Regions from separate parts of the Streptomyces sp. NPDC002776 genome, predicted to be linked through region 1. Evidence: riboswitches for the same ligand, from Rfam matches in the RefSeq annotation. Region 1 holds a riboswitch; the other holds the start of a gene.
What was found. A riboswitch is a leader RNA that binds a small molecule or an ion and turns the genes downstream of it on or off. The one in region 1 is predicted to bind cobalamin.

Region 1 (7,598 bases):
CAGCTCCGGCAGGCCGGTGCTCAGAAGTCCTCGTCCAGGTCGACCGTGCCCTCCACCGCGACCTGGTACGCCGAAGGGCGCCGCTCGAAGAAGTTGGTGAGCTCCTGAACCCCCTGCAACTCCATGAAGGAGAAGGGGTTCTCCGAGCCGTACACCGGGGCGAAGCCGAGCCGGGTCAGCCGCTGGTCGGCGACGCACTCCAGGTACTGCCGCATCGAGTCGGTGTTCATGCCCGGGAGGCCGTCACCGCACAGGTCGCGCGCGAACTGCAGCTCGGCCTCGACGGCCTCCCGCAGCATGTCGGTGACCTGCTGCCGGAGCTGGTCGTCGAAGAGCTCCGGCTCCTCCTTGCGGACGGTGTCGACGACGTCGAAGGCGAAGCTCATGTGCATCGACTCGTCGCGGAACACCCAGTTGGTGCCGGTGGCCAGGCCGTGCAGCAGGCCCCGGCTGCGGAACCAGTAGACGTACGCGAAGGCGCCGTAGAAGAACAGGCCCTCGATGCAGGCGGCGAAGCAGATCAGGTTGAGCAGGAAGCGGCGGCGGTCGGCCTGGGTCTCCAGGCGGTCCAGCTTCTCCACCTCGTTGATCCACTTGAAGCAGAACCCGGCCTTCTCGCGGATGGAGGGGATGCTCTCCACCGCGTCGAAGGCCGCCGCCCGGTCCTCCGGGTCGGGGAGGTAGGTGTCCAGCAGCGTCAAGTAGAACTGGACGTGCACGGCCTCCTCGAAGAGCTGGCGGCTCAGGTACAGCCGCGCCTCGGGGGAGTTGATGTGCTTGTACAGCGTCAGCACCAGGTTGTTCGCCACGATCGAGTCACCCGTCGCGAAGAAGGCGACCAGCCGGCCGATCAGGTGCTGCTCGGAGGGTGTGAGCTTGGCGAGGTCGGTGACGTCCGAGTGGAGGTCGACCTCCTCCACGGTCCAGGTGTTCTTGATGGCGTCCCGGTAGCGCTCGTAGAAGTCGGGGTAGCGCATGGGGCGCAGGGTCAGCTCGAAGCCCGGGTCGAGGAGATTCTGGTTACGGGTAGTCATTACTGGCAGGCCTCGCAGGACTCGGGGTTCTCAAGGGAGCAGGCGACGGCCTCTTCGGAGGTCGCCTGCTGGACGGGGACGGGGACGGTGGCCTGGGCCGCGCGGGCGATGCGGGTCGCCGGGCGCGAGCGCAGGTAGTACGTCGTCTTCAGCCCGGACTTCCAGGCGTACGCGTACATCGAGGAGAGCTTGCCGATGGTCGGCGTCTCCAGGAAGAGGTTCAGGGACTGGGACTGGTCCAGGAACGGGGTCCGGGCCGCGGCCATGTCGATCAGTCCGCGCTGCGGGATCTCCCACGCCGTGCGGTACAGCCGCCGTACCTCCTCCGGGATCCACCCGAAGTCCTGCACCGAGCCGTTCGCCTCGCGCAGCGCCTCGCGGGTGCGGGCGTCCCAGACGCCCAGCTCCTTCAGCTCCCGCACCAGGTAGGAGTTGACCTGGAGGAACTCGCCGGACAGCGTCTCGCGCTTGAACAGGTTGGACACCTGCGGCTCGATGCACTCGTAGACGCCGGCGATGGAGGCGATGGTGGCGGTGGGCGCGATGGCGAGGAGGAGGGAGTTGCGCATCCCGACCTCGGCGATCCGCTCGCGCAGCGCCGACCACCGCTCGGGCCAGGTGAGTTCGGTGTCGTAGTGGTCGGGGTGCAGGACGCCCCGCGCGGTACGGGTCTTCTCCCAGGCCGGCAGCGGGCCGTTGCGCTCGGCGAGGTCGGCGGAGGCCTCGTAGGCGGCGAGCATCACGCGCTCGGCGATCCGGGTGGAGAGCGCCTTGGCCTCCGGCGAGTCGAAGGGCAGCCGCAGCTTGAAGAAGACGTCCTGCAGGCCCATCGCGCCCAGGCCCACGGGGCGCCACTTGGCGTTGGAGCGGCCCGCCTGCTCGGTCGGGTAGAAGTTGATGTCGACGACCCGGTCGAGGAAGGTGACGGCCGTACGGACCGTCTCGTCCAGGCGTTCCCAGTCGATGCCGCCCTGGTCGACGAAGGCACCGAGGTTCACCGACCCCAGGTTGCAGACCGCGGTCTCCCCGTCGTCGGTGACCTCCAGGATCTCGGTGCAGAGGTTGGAGGAGTGGACCACATGGCCCGGCAGGGCGGTCTGGTTGGCGGTGCGGTTGGCGGCGTCCTTGAAGGTCATCCAGCCGTTGCCGGTCTGCGCGAGGGTGCGCATCATGCGGCCGTACAGGTCACGGGCGGGGATGGTCCGGCGGGCGAGCCCGCCGGCCTCCGCCTTGCGGTACGCCGCGTCGAACTCCTCGCCCCACAGGTCGACCAGCTCGGGCACGTCGGCGGGGGAGAACAGGCTCCACGGCTCGTCGGCGTTCACCCGGCGCATGAACTCGTCCGGCACCCAGTGCGCGAGGTTGAGGTTGTGCGTACGGCGGGCGTCCTCGCCGGTGTTGTCGCGCAGCTCCAGGAACTCCTCGATGTCGGAGTGCCAGGTCTCCAGGTAGACCGCGGCGGCTCCCTTGCGGCGGCCGCCCTGGTTCACGGCGGCGACGGAGGCGTCGAGGGTCTTCAGGAACGGGACGATGCCGTTGGAGTGCCCGTTGGTGCCGCGGATCAGCGAACCCCGGGCGCGGATGCGGGAGTACGACAGCCCGATGCCGCCGGCGTGCTTGGAGAGCCGGGCGACCTGGTGGTAGCGGTCGTAGATGGAGTCCAGCTCGTCCTTGGGGGAGTCGAGGAGGTAGCAGGACGACATCTGGGGGTGCCGGGTGCCGGAGTTGAAGAGCGTGGGGGAGGAGGGGAGGTAGTCGAGACGGCTCATGAGCCGGTAGAGCGCGGCGACTTCGTCCAGCGCGCGGACGGTGTCGTCCTCGGCGAGACCGGCGGCGACGCGGAGCAGGAAGTGCTGGGGGGTCTCGACGACCTTGCGGGTGAGGGGGTGCCGCAGGAGGTACCGGCTGTGCAGGGTGCGCAGTCCGAAGTAACCGAAGCGGTCGTCGGCGCCCGGGTCGACCAGCGCGTCCAGGCGCTCGGCGTGGATCCGTACGAACTCCGCGGTCCGGTCGGCGATGAGTCCCTCCCGGTGGCCGACCGCGACCGACCCGGTGAAGGACGTGACGCCCTGGGAGGCGGCCTCCTCGCGGATGCCGAGGGTGAGCAGCCGGGCGGCCAGCCGGGAGTAGGCGGGGTCCTCGGAGATGAGCCCGGCCGCCGCCTCGGTGGCCAGCTCGCGCAACTCCGCCTCGTCCGCGCGGGCGGACCGGCCGCGCAGCGCGGCGGCGGCGACCCGGCCGGGGTCGGCGTCGGGGAGGTCGGCGGTCAGCTCGGTCAGGGTCCGCAGCAGCGCGGTTCCGGGACCGTCGGTCTCCACCTGGGCGGCTGAAGCTGAAGCCGGGTCGGCTGGCGCGATGGTCACTGGGGGCTCTCCCTCGCTCGGCACGGGGCCTTGCGGAGGGCAGGAGGCAGCTCACGAGCGCACGCGGCGTCGCGTCCACCGGCCCATTCCCCGAGGCCCGGACGTCTGGCACCCGGACCGGACGGCCGGGTGCGCTGTCGGCAGGTCCTCGGACTGACGATCGGGCACAGATGTGCCCAAGTACACCGTTGCGGGACAGTTCCGGATTCGCACCGGATTCCCCTGCGGCGACAGCGAGCACGAGCATACATCTTGTGCCGCCCCGCGATGTCACCCCCAGATGTTGTGTCGCGTCGGCTTCAGAGCGTCAACTCATAGGTGAGGAGAGTGAAGTCGCCGTGCTCCGGGATGGGGTTCCAGTCGCGTTCCGGGGCGCGCCGGAAGCCGAGGCGCTCGTAGATGCGGTGGGCGGTGTGCATCAGGGCCTGGGTGGACAGGACGATGCCCGTGCACCCCGTCGTCGTGCGCGCCCGGTCGACGCAGGCGCGCACGAGGGCTTCTCCCACGCCCCGGCCGCGGGCCGCGTGCGCCACCGCCAGCATGCGGATCTCCGCCTCCCCGGGGCGGGCGAGATCGGCCATGGGGCCGCCGGCCGGCACGAAGGTGACGCCGCCGAGGAGCCGGTCGCACTCCACGGCCACCAGGACCTCGGCGGCCGCCGCCCGCTTGGCGACATCGCGGAGTTCGCCGAGGTACCAGTCGGCCTCGCCGAAGGTGAGGAGGCCGTCCTGGAGGTAGGCGCGGGCGGTGATCTCGCCCAGTTCGTCGTGTTCGGCGGGTTCCACCGGCCGGATCTGGAAGTCCATGCGGTCGAGTGTGGACGACGACGGGCCGCCGATGTCCTGCATTTCGGCGGCCCGCTGCGGGTGGGGTTCCCGGTCAGGGAATCGGCTTCAGTTCCTTCTGCACGCCCGGATCGCCCGCGTCCGCCGTGTAGTCCTCGGGGCTCGTTTCGTCGATGCCCTCGGGGGCCTTCGCCGCCCTCAGGACGAAGGTCAGGACCACGGTGACGACCAGGTTCAGCACGAACGCCGTCAGGCCGATGTAGCCGATCTCCCCGATGCCGGGGATCTCCTTCGACGAGCCGCCGAAGTGCTTCTGCGTCGGCGAGGCGACACCGTACGCCGCCACCGTGCCGTAGAGCATGCCGACCGCCCAGCCGCCGAGCAGCGCCCAGCGGTGGAACCAGCGGGTGAACAGGCCGCCGACCAGGGCCGGGAAGGTCTGCAGGATCCAGATGCCGCCCAGCAGCTGGAAGTTGATGGCGACCGTCTTGTCCATCGTCAGGACGAAGGCCAGCGCGCCCACCTTCACCAGCAGGGACACGATCTTGGAGACCTTGGTCTCCTGCTGCGGGGTGGCGTCCGGCCTGATGAAGTCCTTGTAGATGTTGCGGGTGAAGAGGTTCGCCGCCGCGATGGACATGATGGCCGCCGGCACCAGGGCGCCGATGCCGATCGCCGCGAAGGCCACGCCCGCGAACCAGTCCGGGAACATGTTCTCGAACAGCTGCGGGATCGCCAGCTGGCCGTTGTCCACCTTCACCCCGGCCGCGATCGCCATGAAGCCGAGCAGCGCGAGCAGACCGAGCATCAGCGAGTACAGCGGCAGGATCGTGGTGTTGCGGCGGATCACCTCACGGCTCCCGGAGGAGAGGGTCGCGGTGATCGAGTGCGGGTACATGAACAGCGCCAGCGCCGAGCCCAGCGCCAGGGTGGCGTACGTCCACTGGCCGGCCTCCGGTGGGACGAGACCGCCCACCCCGGTGGTGGTGAACTTCTCGCCCGCGTCGGCGAAGATGTCGTCGAACCCGCCCAGCTTGATCGGGATGTAGATGATCGCCACCGCGATCACCAGGTAGATCAGGGTGTCCTTGACGAAGGCGATCAGCGCCGGGGCGCGCAGCCCCGAGGAGTAGGTGTACGCGGCCAGCACACCGAACGCGATCAGCAGCGGCAGGTCCTTGATGAACCAGTTGGTGTCCTCCCCGCCGCCGACGCCCATCACGTCCAGCACCGCCTGGATGCCGACGAGTTGCAGCGCGATGTACGGCATGGTGGCGAGGATGCCGGTCAGGGCCACCGCCAGCGACAGGCCCTTGGAGCCGAAGCGGCCGCGCACGAAGTCCGACGTCGTCACGTACCCGTGCTTGTGGGAGACCGACCACAGGCGGGGCAGGAACGTGAAGATCAGCGGGTAGACCAGGATCGTGTACGGCACAGCGAAGAAGCCCGCCGCGCCGGCCGCGTAGATCGCCGCCGGGACCGCCACGAAGGTGTACGCCGTGTACAGGTCGCCGCCGAGCAGGAACCAGGTGACCCAGGTGCCGAACGACCGTCCGCCCAGGCCCCATTCGTCGAGGCTGTGCTCGTTCTCGGCCTTGCGCCAGCGCGCGGCGAGGAAGCCCATGACCGTGACGGCCAGGAAGAAGAAGATGAAGACGGCGAGTGCGACGCCGTTCACGCCGTCGTTCACTTGCCGCCTCCACGACGTGCGCGCTGGTCACGCTGCCACAGCTTGTACGCGACCATCGTCAGCGCGGTCGACAGGACCACCCAGGCCATCTGGTACCAGTAGAAGAACGGGATGCCGATGAAGGCCGGGTCGGTTTTCGCGTACGACCCGACCCACAGCATCGCCACGAAGGGCGCGAACAGGCAGAGGGCGATGACGACGCGCGCGGGCGTCACCACCGGCTCTCCGCTCGCCTCTGGGGCTTGTGACATCTGACGGCTCCGTCCCCTCGCTGATCACCTGAAAACGCGCAGGCAATCTAGGTCACGGTGTCGCAGAAACGGAACCCCTCGTCCGTATATCGGTCCGGCCAACTGGCCTCAGCAGCACCGGAAACCCTGGCGCGGGTCCGACTCCTGCCGGTCCGTCCGCATCCGCTCGAAGGAGCGGCGGCGGGAACAGCCCGGCCGGGGCGACGATCGAGCCGAGGGCCGCGGCGATCATCCAGGCGGCGGAGACGTCCGCCCCGCGGGCCGGCGCGAGTACCGCCCAGCCGGTGGCGCCGACCAGTCCGACGAGGGTCCATGACGATGGTTCGAGTGTTCGCGGTGCGCACCGGGTCGACCTCCCGTCCATGCGATGACGGGGAGGACCGTAGTGCCGCAGGGGAAGGGGCGCTGTACCGCGGGCGCTGACTCGGTCGAAGCTTCAACCGGCTTATTACTACGGCCGCTCAGCCTCGCCACGCTGTGTTGTCCCGGGGGCGACCCCCAGCCCCCGGCCGACGCCGCTGCCGCCCGGGCTCACTCCTGCGGCCGCTTCAGCCTCGCGACGGCACTACTCCTGCGGCCGCTTCAGCCTCGCCACGAACTTGTAGCGGTCGCCCCGGTACACCGACCGCACCCACTCCACCGGCCGGCCGTCCCGGGCCAGGGAGTGGCGGGAGAGCATCAGCATCGGCAGGCCCACGTCCGTGCCGAGCAGGCCCGCCTCGCGGGGTGTGGCCAGCGAGGTCTCGATGGTCTCCTCGGCCTCGGCGAGATGGACGTCGTAGACCTCGGCCAACGCGGTGTAGAGGGACGTGTACTTCACCAGGCTGCGCCGGAGTGCCGGGAAGCGCTTGGCGCTCAGGTGGGTCGTCTCGATCGCCATCGGCTCGCCGTTGGCCATGCGCAGGCGCTCGATGCGCAGCACACGCCCGCCCGCGGTGATGTCGAGCAGACCGGCGAGGCGGTCGTCGGCGGTGATGTAGCCGATGTCCAGCAGCTGCGAGGTCGGTTCGAGGCCCTGGGCGCGCATGTCCTCGGTGTACGAGGTGAGTTGGAGCGCCTGGGAGACCTTCGGCTTGGCGACGAAGGTGCCCTTGCCCTGGATCCGCTCCAGGCGGCCCTCGACGACCAGTTCCTGCAGGGCCTGACGCACCGTCGTGCGGGAGGTGTCGAACTCCGCCGCCAGCGTGCGCTCGGGCGGGACGGGGGTGCCCGGCGCCTGTGTCTCCGTCATGTCCAGCAGATGCTTCTTCAAGCGGTAGTACTTGGGCACGCGCGCGGTACGGACGGTCGCCCCAACCTCGTTCTCCGCACTGCTGACGTCGGTGCTCATGCTCTGCCTTCCCGGCTCCGGATGCGGCTCACCTCGTGATCCCCTCTGTATACCCTCACCACCACTTTTGGTCTAGTCCATAGAGCCAAGTGGTCTAGCGGACGAGAGTACTCCGGCGCCGGTGTTTTCGCTGCCTTCTTACTTA
Region 2 (7,598 bases), on a different contig from region 1:
CGGGCGGCGTTCGGGCGGAGCTGGGCGCAGCCGCGGAGCATGTCCTCGGCCGCCTGCTCGATGTTCCCGGCGGGGCTCTGCGCGGCGACGCAGATCTGCTCCAGCTTGACCCAGACCGCCCAGCTGCCGAGCGGAGTCAAGGTGGCCTGGCCGTCGCCGTAGGTGAGGGCGCCGACCGAGGCGAGGGCGTGCAGGGCCCAGTCCAGGAGCGGGGCGAGCGGGGTGTCCTCGGCGGGGGCGGCGCGGTCCGGCTCGGGCTGCGGGCCGTAGGGGATCTCGCAGCGCTCGGTGCGCAGTTCGGTGACGCGCTGTTCCAGCAGGTCGAGGAGTTGCGCCACCGGCACCGGGCCGGCGGACAGCTGGAGGAAGGAGAGCACCTGGGGCATGGCCGAGACGACCTCGGCGACCGCGGCGGGCTCGTGGTCGGCGGGCTCCGGGTGGGCGAGCGACCAGGCGTCGAAGAGGGCGACCCAGCCGCGCAGTACGGCGCTGTCGTCGCGGTGCCATGCGCGCAGCCGCCAGCCGGGGCGCGCGCTGTCGCCGTGCACCTCGATCAGACCGGCGAGGCGTGCGGTGTCCCAGTCCGCGCGGACCTGAGCGACGGTCAGGTCCAGTTCGGCCGCGGCCCGTTCGGCGCTCGCGTCGGAGAGGGTGCCCTTGCTGTCAGGGTGGGCGCCGTCGCGGCCGGGGCGCAGGGCGACGTCGGCCCAGTGCGCGACCCGGGCCGCCGCGGCCAGGCCGGAGCGCGCCATTCTGGCCAGCTCCGCGGGGGCCGGGGTGCCCTCGGGAGGGCGGGGGGCGGGGCGGCGTGGGCGCCGTTGGTTCACAGCTCTGGGGGCGGCGGCCAGGGGTCGCGGGCGGACGAGTCGAAGCCTGGAGTCGCGCGGGATACGGGACGTCACGGGTGCAGTCTTCCGGTTGACGGTCCGAAAACCCAAACGGAATGTCACGAGGGGCGACGGGGATGGCCAACGCACGGGGTCCGGCGGGCGACGGAGGACCGAGAACAGGCCAGTTGTACCGGGTTAAACGGAACCGGTGGGACCGGTCCGGGGTGGCCGTCGTCCGGGGCGCTCACATGAGAGGGGTCAGGAAGCGGCGCAGGGTTTCCTCGTAGGCCCTGGGGTCCGCGTTCCACATGGCTCCGTGCGGGGCGCGCTTGACGGTGTGGAGGCTCACCAGGCCGGGGTGGGCGTCGGCCAGGCGGCGGGAAGGGGTCCAGGGGGCGACGATGTCGTCGGGGCCGTGGAAGATCAGGGTCGGCACACTGAGCCGGTAGCTGATCTCGTCGGGGGCGGCGCGGTCGCCGTACAGGCCCGTGCGGCCCTGGGCGGCGCGGACCGCGAGGGGGAGCAGGGCGCCCGGGGCGCGGCGGGCGGCGGCGAGGGCGCGCAGGGTCGCCTCCCAGCTGAGCACCGGGGAGTCCAGGACGAGTCCCGAGATCCGGTCGCGCAGCCCGGAGCGGGCGGCGGCGCGCAGGGCCATCGTGGCGCCGGTGGACCAGCCGAGCAGGACGAACTGCCGGGCTCCGTAGCGCACGGCGTAGCGGAGTGCCGCGTCCAGGTCGCGCCACTCGGTCTCGCCGAGGTGGTTCAGGCCGTCCGGGGAACGGGGCGCCCCCAGGTCGCCGCGGTAGCCGAGGGCGAGGACCGGGAAGTGGCGGGCGGTGAGGGACTCCATGACGTTCATGGCGAGTTCGCGGGTGGTGCCGAGACCGTGCACCGCGATGATCCAGGTGGGGCGGGCGCCGGGCACGAACCAGGCGGGCAGCGGGCCGAGTTCGCCGGGGATGTCGACGTCGGCGTGGTCGAGGCCGAGTGCGGCGCGGGGGTCGCCGACGTGGAGGTTGGGGGTGAGCCAGACCCGGTCGCCGGGGCTGAGGGTGCCGTGGGTGACGCGTTCCAGGCGGCGGACGACCGTGTCGGCGGTGTGGGTCGCGGTGCCGAGGACGGGGCCCACGACCGCGTGCGAGCCGTCGCCGCCGAGGCCGTAGACGCCGGGGCGCAGGGAGGCCAGGTCGCGGGTGAGCGAGATCTGGCCGGCCGCCGTGCCGTGCACCGTGAGCCGGGGTTCGGTGGGCAGGGGCCTGCCGGGGGGCGCCTTGAGCGCGGCATCGCTGGCGAGTCGCCCGGCGGCCACGCTTGCCGCGCCGGCGGCCAGGGCCATGGTGACGGCAGCGGCCGTCGCGGTGACAGTGCGCACGCCACCAGTGTCCTGGCGGACCCCGCGTACGGCCAGTGGGAGGGCGGGGGCGGGGCGGTTAGGGGGTCGAGACGGTTAGGGGGGCGAGACGGCAGGGGTGGGCGGACGCGGCGGCGGCAGGGGTGGGCGGACGCGGGGGCGGCAAGGGTGGGCGGGGGGGGCGGCCAGCGGGAGGGCAGACGCGGGCGCCGTCAGCGGGAGAGCGGACGCGCGTGACGGTCAGCGGAGCGGCGGATCCGCGTCACGGCAGCGGGAGGGCAAACGCGGGTCACGGCCAGCGGGACGGCGGGGGCGGGCGACGGTCAGCGGAACGGCGGACATGCGTCACGGCCAACGGGACAGCGGAACGGCGAGCGCGCGTCACCGCCAGCGGGACGGCGGATGCAGGCACCGGTCGTCGGAACGGCGGACATGCGTCACGGCCAACGGGACTGCGGACCCGCGCCACGCCAGCAGGGCGGCGGACGCGCGTAACTACCAGTGGACGGAGGACACAGGCGCCGGTCAGCGGGACGGCGGACCGGCGTCACGCCAGCGAGGCGGCGGGCGCGCGTCACCGCCGGCGGGAGGGCCGACGCGGGTCACCGCCAGCGGGACGGTGGACGCGGGCGCCGGTCAGCGGAACGGACGACATGCCTCACGGCCGACGGGACACCGGACCGGGCCACGCCAGCAGGGCGACGCGCACGCGCCACCGCCAGCGGGACGGTGGGCGCAGGCGGCGGTCAGCGGGACGGACGACATGCCTCTCGGACAACGGAACAGCGGACGCGCGAGGCGGAGGACCCCCGGCACCGCCAGCGGGGTAGCGCGCGGGCCCGAGGGCCGCCGGGTCAGGACTGCTGGCCGTAGCCCCGCAGCCTCTCCCTCACCTCCGTCAGTTGTTCGGCGGACAGCAGGGAGGGGGACAGGCCCGGTATCGAGGACGCCGTGAGCCAGACTCGGCACATCCACTCCAGCTGGGCCGTGCGGTCGTAGGCCTGGGTCAGGGTGGCGCCGTAGGCCAGGGTGCCGTGGTTCTGCAGGAGGCAGGCGGTGCGGTCGGTCAGGGCCCGGAGCATGTTCTCGGCCAGTTCCTCGGTGCCGTACGTCGCATACGGGGCGACCCGGACGGGGCCGCCGAGGTCCGCGGTGATGTAGTGGATCGCCGGGACCTCCTGGACCAGCGTCGAGACGGCCGTGGCGTGCACGGCGTGTGTGTGGACGATCGCGCGGGCGCCGGTGGCGCCGTAGACGGCGAGATGCATGGGCAGCTCGCTCGTGGGCCGCAGCTTTCCGAGGACCCGGCGCCCGGACAGGTCGACGCCCGTCACGTCCTCGGGCGTGAGCCGGTCGTACGGCACCCCCGTGGGGGTGACCAGGACCGTGTCACCGACGCGTACCGAGACGTTCCCGGACGTGCCCACCACCAGACCGTCGGACACGGTCCGGCGGGCCGTCGCGACCAGTTCCTGCCACGCGCGCGCCTCCTCGGGGCGCACGCGCTCCGGCCATGACTCCCCCGCGCCCCGCCGGTTCTCTCGCTGCTCAGCCATGCGGCGATCCTGCCAGCCGACGCGCCCGGCTTCAGGGGTGACCAGGATCTCTTTCACGGCCCCTGAGCCCGCTCCGGAAGGTCGCCCGGGGCTCCCGGCCCTTGGGGCGCCTGAAGCCTGCGGAGCCGCATGGAACCGACGCAAGACGGAACGCCTTGTTCAGACACCCCGTAGCTCACCCCAGTTCACCTTCCGTTCACTCAGGTTACTTACGTTCGTCCAGCCAATGACCTCGAACGATTGCCTGGGTAAATGGAAAACTTCTCGCTGATCCTCGCGATTGTGGTAATAACCGCACTCGCGTTCGATTTCACGAACGGTTTTCACGACACCGCCAATGCGATGGCCACGACCATCTCGACCGGTGCCCTCAAGCCCAAGGTCGCGGTGGCCATGTCCGCCGTGCTGAACCTTGTCGGCGCGTTCCTCTCCGTGGAGGTCGCCAACACGATCTCCAAAGGTCTCGTGGACGAGACCGGCATCCGTCCCGAGGTCATCTTCGCCGCGCTGGTCGGGGCGATCCTCTGGAATCTGCTGACCTGGCTGGTCGGTCTGCCCTCCAGCTCCTCGCACGCCCTCATGGGCGGCCTGATCGGCGCGACCATCGCCTCGGCGGGCGTCGGCGCGGTCCACGGCGACGTGCTCGTCACCAAGGTCCTCATCCCGGCGATCGCCGCCCCGCTGGTCGCGGGCCTCGCGGCGATGCTCGCGACGAAGCTGATGTACTCCCTGGGCAAGAAGGCCGACGGCAGCCAGTCCTCCGAGAAGGGCTACCGCGCCGGCCAGATCGCCTCCGCCGGCCTGGTCTCCCTCGCCCACGGCACCAACGACGCGCAGAAGACGATGGGCATCATCACCCTCGCCCTCGTCGCCGGCGGCACCCTGGCGCCCGACTCGGACCCGCCGATGTGGGTCATCCTCTCCGCGGGCGTGGCCATCGCGCTCGGCACCTACCTCGGTGGCTGGCGGATCATCCGCACCATGGGCAAGGGCCTGACCGACCTCCAGCCGCAGCAGGGCTTCGCCGCCCAGACCAGCGCGGCGACGGTCATCCTGGCCTCCTCCCACCTCGGTTTCTCCCTCTCCACCACGCACTCCGTCTCCGGTGCGGTGATGGGCGCGGGCCTCGGCCGCAAGGGCGGCGTCGTCCGCTGGTCCACGGCGACGCGGATGTTCGTCGCGTGGGGCCTGACGCTGCCGGCCGCGGCGCTCGTCGGTGCGCTGGCCGAGTGGGTCACGAACTTCGGCCCCTGGGGCACGGCGGTCGTGGCGGTGTTCCTGGTCGGCTCCAGCGCGGCCATCTGGAAGGTGTCCCGCCGCGAGATCGTCGACCACACCAACGTCAACGAGACCGAGGAGCCCGCGGGTGTCGTGACCACGGCGATGGCGGCCGTCACGCCGCCGCCCGCCGGCCCGGTGACCGAGGAGCTCGCGGCGACGATCCCGGCCCCGGCCGGGGGCCCGACGCCGTCGGCCCGCGTCTGACCCCCGACCGGATACTCAAGGAAGCAGCATCATGAAGATCGACTGGGCGGCTCTCGGCTCCGTCTTCGGCGTCAGCCTCGTGGTCACCGTGGCCCTGGTGGCCCTGTTCACCCTCGGCATCGCGGGTCTGACGCGGCGCGAGCGGGCCGCGGAGCAGGGGGGCTCCGCGGGACTGGCGGTCACCGGCGCGTACGCGTGTTTCGCGGCGTGCGCGGCGGCTGTGGCGTACGGGATCTATCTGATCGTGGTCTGACGCGCCTCGCGCGACGGGCTCGCGCCCTGTTCCGGTGCCCCTTACGGGGTGTTCGGGGCAGGGCGCTTTCGCGTACGCGCGCGGTCGCGCAAGGCACTTGCGGGCAGTCGGCCGGGGGCGGGTGACCCCAGGGGCCAACCCCGCCCGGCCGGACCCGGTGTGGGCCTCAGCACACTCTCCTCTCGCAGGTCAACAGCAAGTTGACGGCTGTTCCGGGCCCGTGGTGGACTGCCGGAGCCATTTACGGCGGCAGGAGAGGAAGCCGGTGCGATTCCGGCGCGGTCCCGCCACTGTCACCGGGGTAGGAAGCCCCGGGAGCCAGGAACTCTCACCGCCGGTCTAGTCGAACCAGGGCGTGGACACCCTGAGTGAGGACATATCGCCATGCGCGGCTGCCGTCTGACACAGGCTCCGAGATGCACGACCCCCGACGCCGGGGTTCCGGCCGACCCGTCGGCCGGCTGAGCCGATGCGGGCCGATCGCGTCTTCGCGTACGGCGCCGCCGCCGGCCTCCTCGGTGACCTGATCCTCGGCGATCCCCGCCGCGGGCATCCGGTCGCCGTGTTCGGGCGGGCCGCGAGCGCCGTGGAACGGCGGCTGTGGCGGGACGACCGGGGCCGGGGCGCGCTGCACACCGCCGTGTGCGCCGGTGGCGCCGTCGCCGTGGGTGCGCTCGCCTCCCGTGCGGTACGCCGCTCCCCCGCCGCTTCCGTCGCGCTGACCGCTGCCGCCACCTGGGCGGTGGTCGGGGGGACTTCGCTCGGGCGGGAGGCACGGACCGTCGGGCGGGCGCTGCGGGCGGGGGACGTCGAGGCGGCGCGGGCGCGGCTGCCGCATCTGTGCGGGCGGGATCCGCAGGCGCTGGACGCCGACGGGATCGCGCGGGCGGTGGTGGAGTCCGTCGCCGAGAACACCTCCGACGCCGTCGTGGGAGCACTGGTGTGGGGGGCCGTGGGCTCGGTGCCGGGGCTCCTCGGGTTCCGGGCGGTGAACACCCTCGACGCCATGGTCGGCCACAAGTCGCCCCGTTACCGGCGCTACGGCTGGGCCTCCGCCCGCCTCGACGACGTCGCCGGGTGGCCCGGGGCGCGGCTGACCGCCGTACTCGCCGCCGTCGCCGGAGGCGATCCCCGAGGTGCGGTGCGGGCCTGGCGGGCTGACGCGGCGCGGCATCCGAGCCCCAACGCCGGGCCCGTGGAGGCGTCGTTCGCGGGGGCGCTGGGGGTGCGGCTCGGGGGGACCTTGTCGTACAGCGGACGGATCGAGCACCGGCCGGTGCTGAACGGGGAAGGGCGTGCTGTGGAGGTCGGGGACATCGAACGGGCCGTACGGCTGTCCCGGCGGGTGAGCTGGCTGGCGCTGGCGGTCAGCGTCGTCGCGCGCCGCGTCGTGGCGGGGAGGCGGTCATGAACGGCGGAGGTCTCCTGGTCGCCGGTACCACCTCCGACGCCGGCAAGAGTGTCGTCACCGCCGGGATCTGCCGCTGGCTGGTCCGGCAGGGGGTGAAGGTCGCGCCCTTCAAGGCGCAGAACATGTCGCTGAACTCCTTCGTCACCCGCGAGGGCGCCGAGATCGGCCGGGCGCAGGCCATGCAGGCGCAGGCCTGCCGCGTCGAACCGACCGCGCTGATGAACCCGGTGCTGCTCAAGCCGGGCGGCGAGCAGAGCAGTCAGGTCGTGCTCATGGGCAAGCCGGTGGGCGAGTTGAGCGCGCGCGGCTATCACGGCGGGCGGCAGCAGCAGCTCCTCGGGACCGTGCTCGACTGCCTCGCCGAGCTGCGGGGCACGTATGACGCCGTGATCTGCGAGGGGGCCGGTTCGCCGGCCGAGATCAATCTGCGGCGCACCGACATCGTCAACATGGGCGTCGCGCGCCGCGCCGGGCTGCCCGTGCTGGTGGTGGGTGACATCGACCGCGGGGGCGTCTTCGCCTCCTTCTTCGGGACGGTGGCGCTCCTCTCCCGGGAGGACCAGGAACTCGTCGCCGGGTTCCTGGTCAACAAGTTCCGCGGTGACGTCTCGCTGCTGGAACCCGGCCTCGACATGCTGCACGACCTCACCGGGCGCCGCACGTACGGCGTCCTGCCCTTCCGGCACGGGCTCGGCATCGACGAGGAGGACGG

Region 2: linked by a shared signal. The riboswitch ahead of ACWD11_RS04405 (cobalamin biosynthesis protein) and the one ahead of ACWD11_RS00430 (ribonucleoside-diphosphate reductase subunit alpha) in region 1 are both predicted to bind cobalamin.

What each region holds. Positions count from the first base shown of each region.
Region 1 covers NZ_JBSFVG010000001.1:83,800-91,397, reverse strand. Annotated here, with positions in the region: gene ACWD11_RS00435 (ribonucleotide-diphosphate reductase subunit beta) at 21-1,034, opposite strand; gene ACWD11_RS00430 (ribonucleoside-diphosphate reductase subunit alpha) at 1,034-3,397, opposite strand; cobalamin riboswitch at 3,520-3,644, opposite strand; gene ACWD11_RS00425 (GNAT family N-acetyltransferase) at 3,697-4,203, opposite strand; gene mctP (monocarboxylate uptake permease MctP) at 4,277-5,872, opposite strand; gene ACWD11_RS00415 (DUF3311 domain-containing protein) at 5,869-6,123, opposite strand; gene ACWD11_RS00410 (GntR family transcriptional regulator) at 6,689-7,453, opposite strand.
Region 2 covers NZ_JBSFVG010000002.1:56,049-63,646, forward strand. Annotated here, with positions in the region: gene ACWD11_RS04380 (hypothetical protein) at 1-902, opposite strand, end outside; gene ACWD11_RS04385 (alpha/beta hydrolase family protein) at 1,075-2,202, opposite strand; gene ACWD11_RS04390 (class II aldolase/adducin family protein) at 3,036-3,737, opposite strand; gene ACWD11_RS04395 (inorganic phosphate transporter) at 3,990-5,222, shown strand; gene ACWD11_RS04400 (hypothetical protein) at 5,254-5,475, shown strand; cobalamin riboswitch at 5,683-5,822, shown strand; gene ACWD11_RS04405 (cobalamin biosynthesis protein) at 5,945-6,886, shown strand; gene ACWD11_RS04410 (cobyric acid synthase) at 6,883-7,598, shown strand, end outside.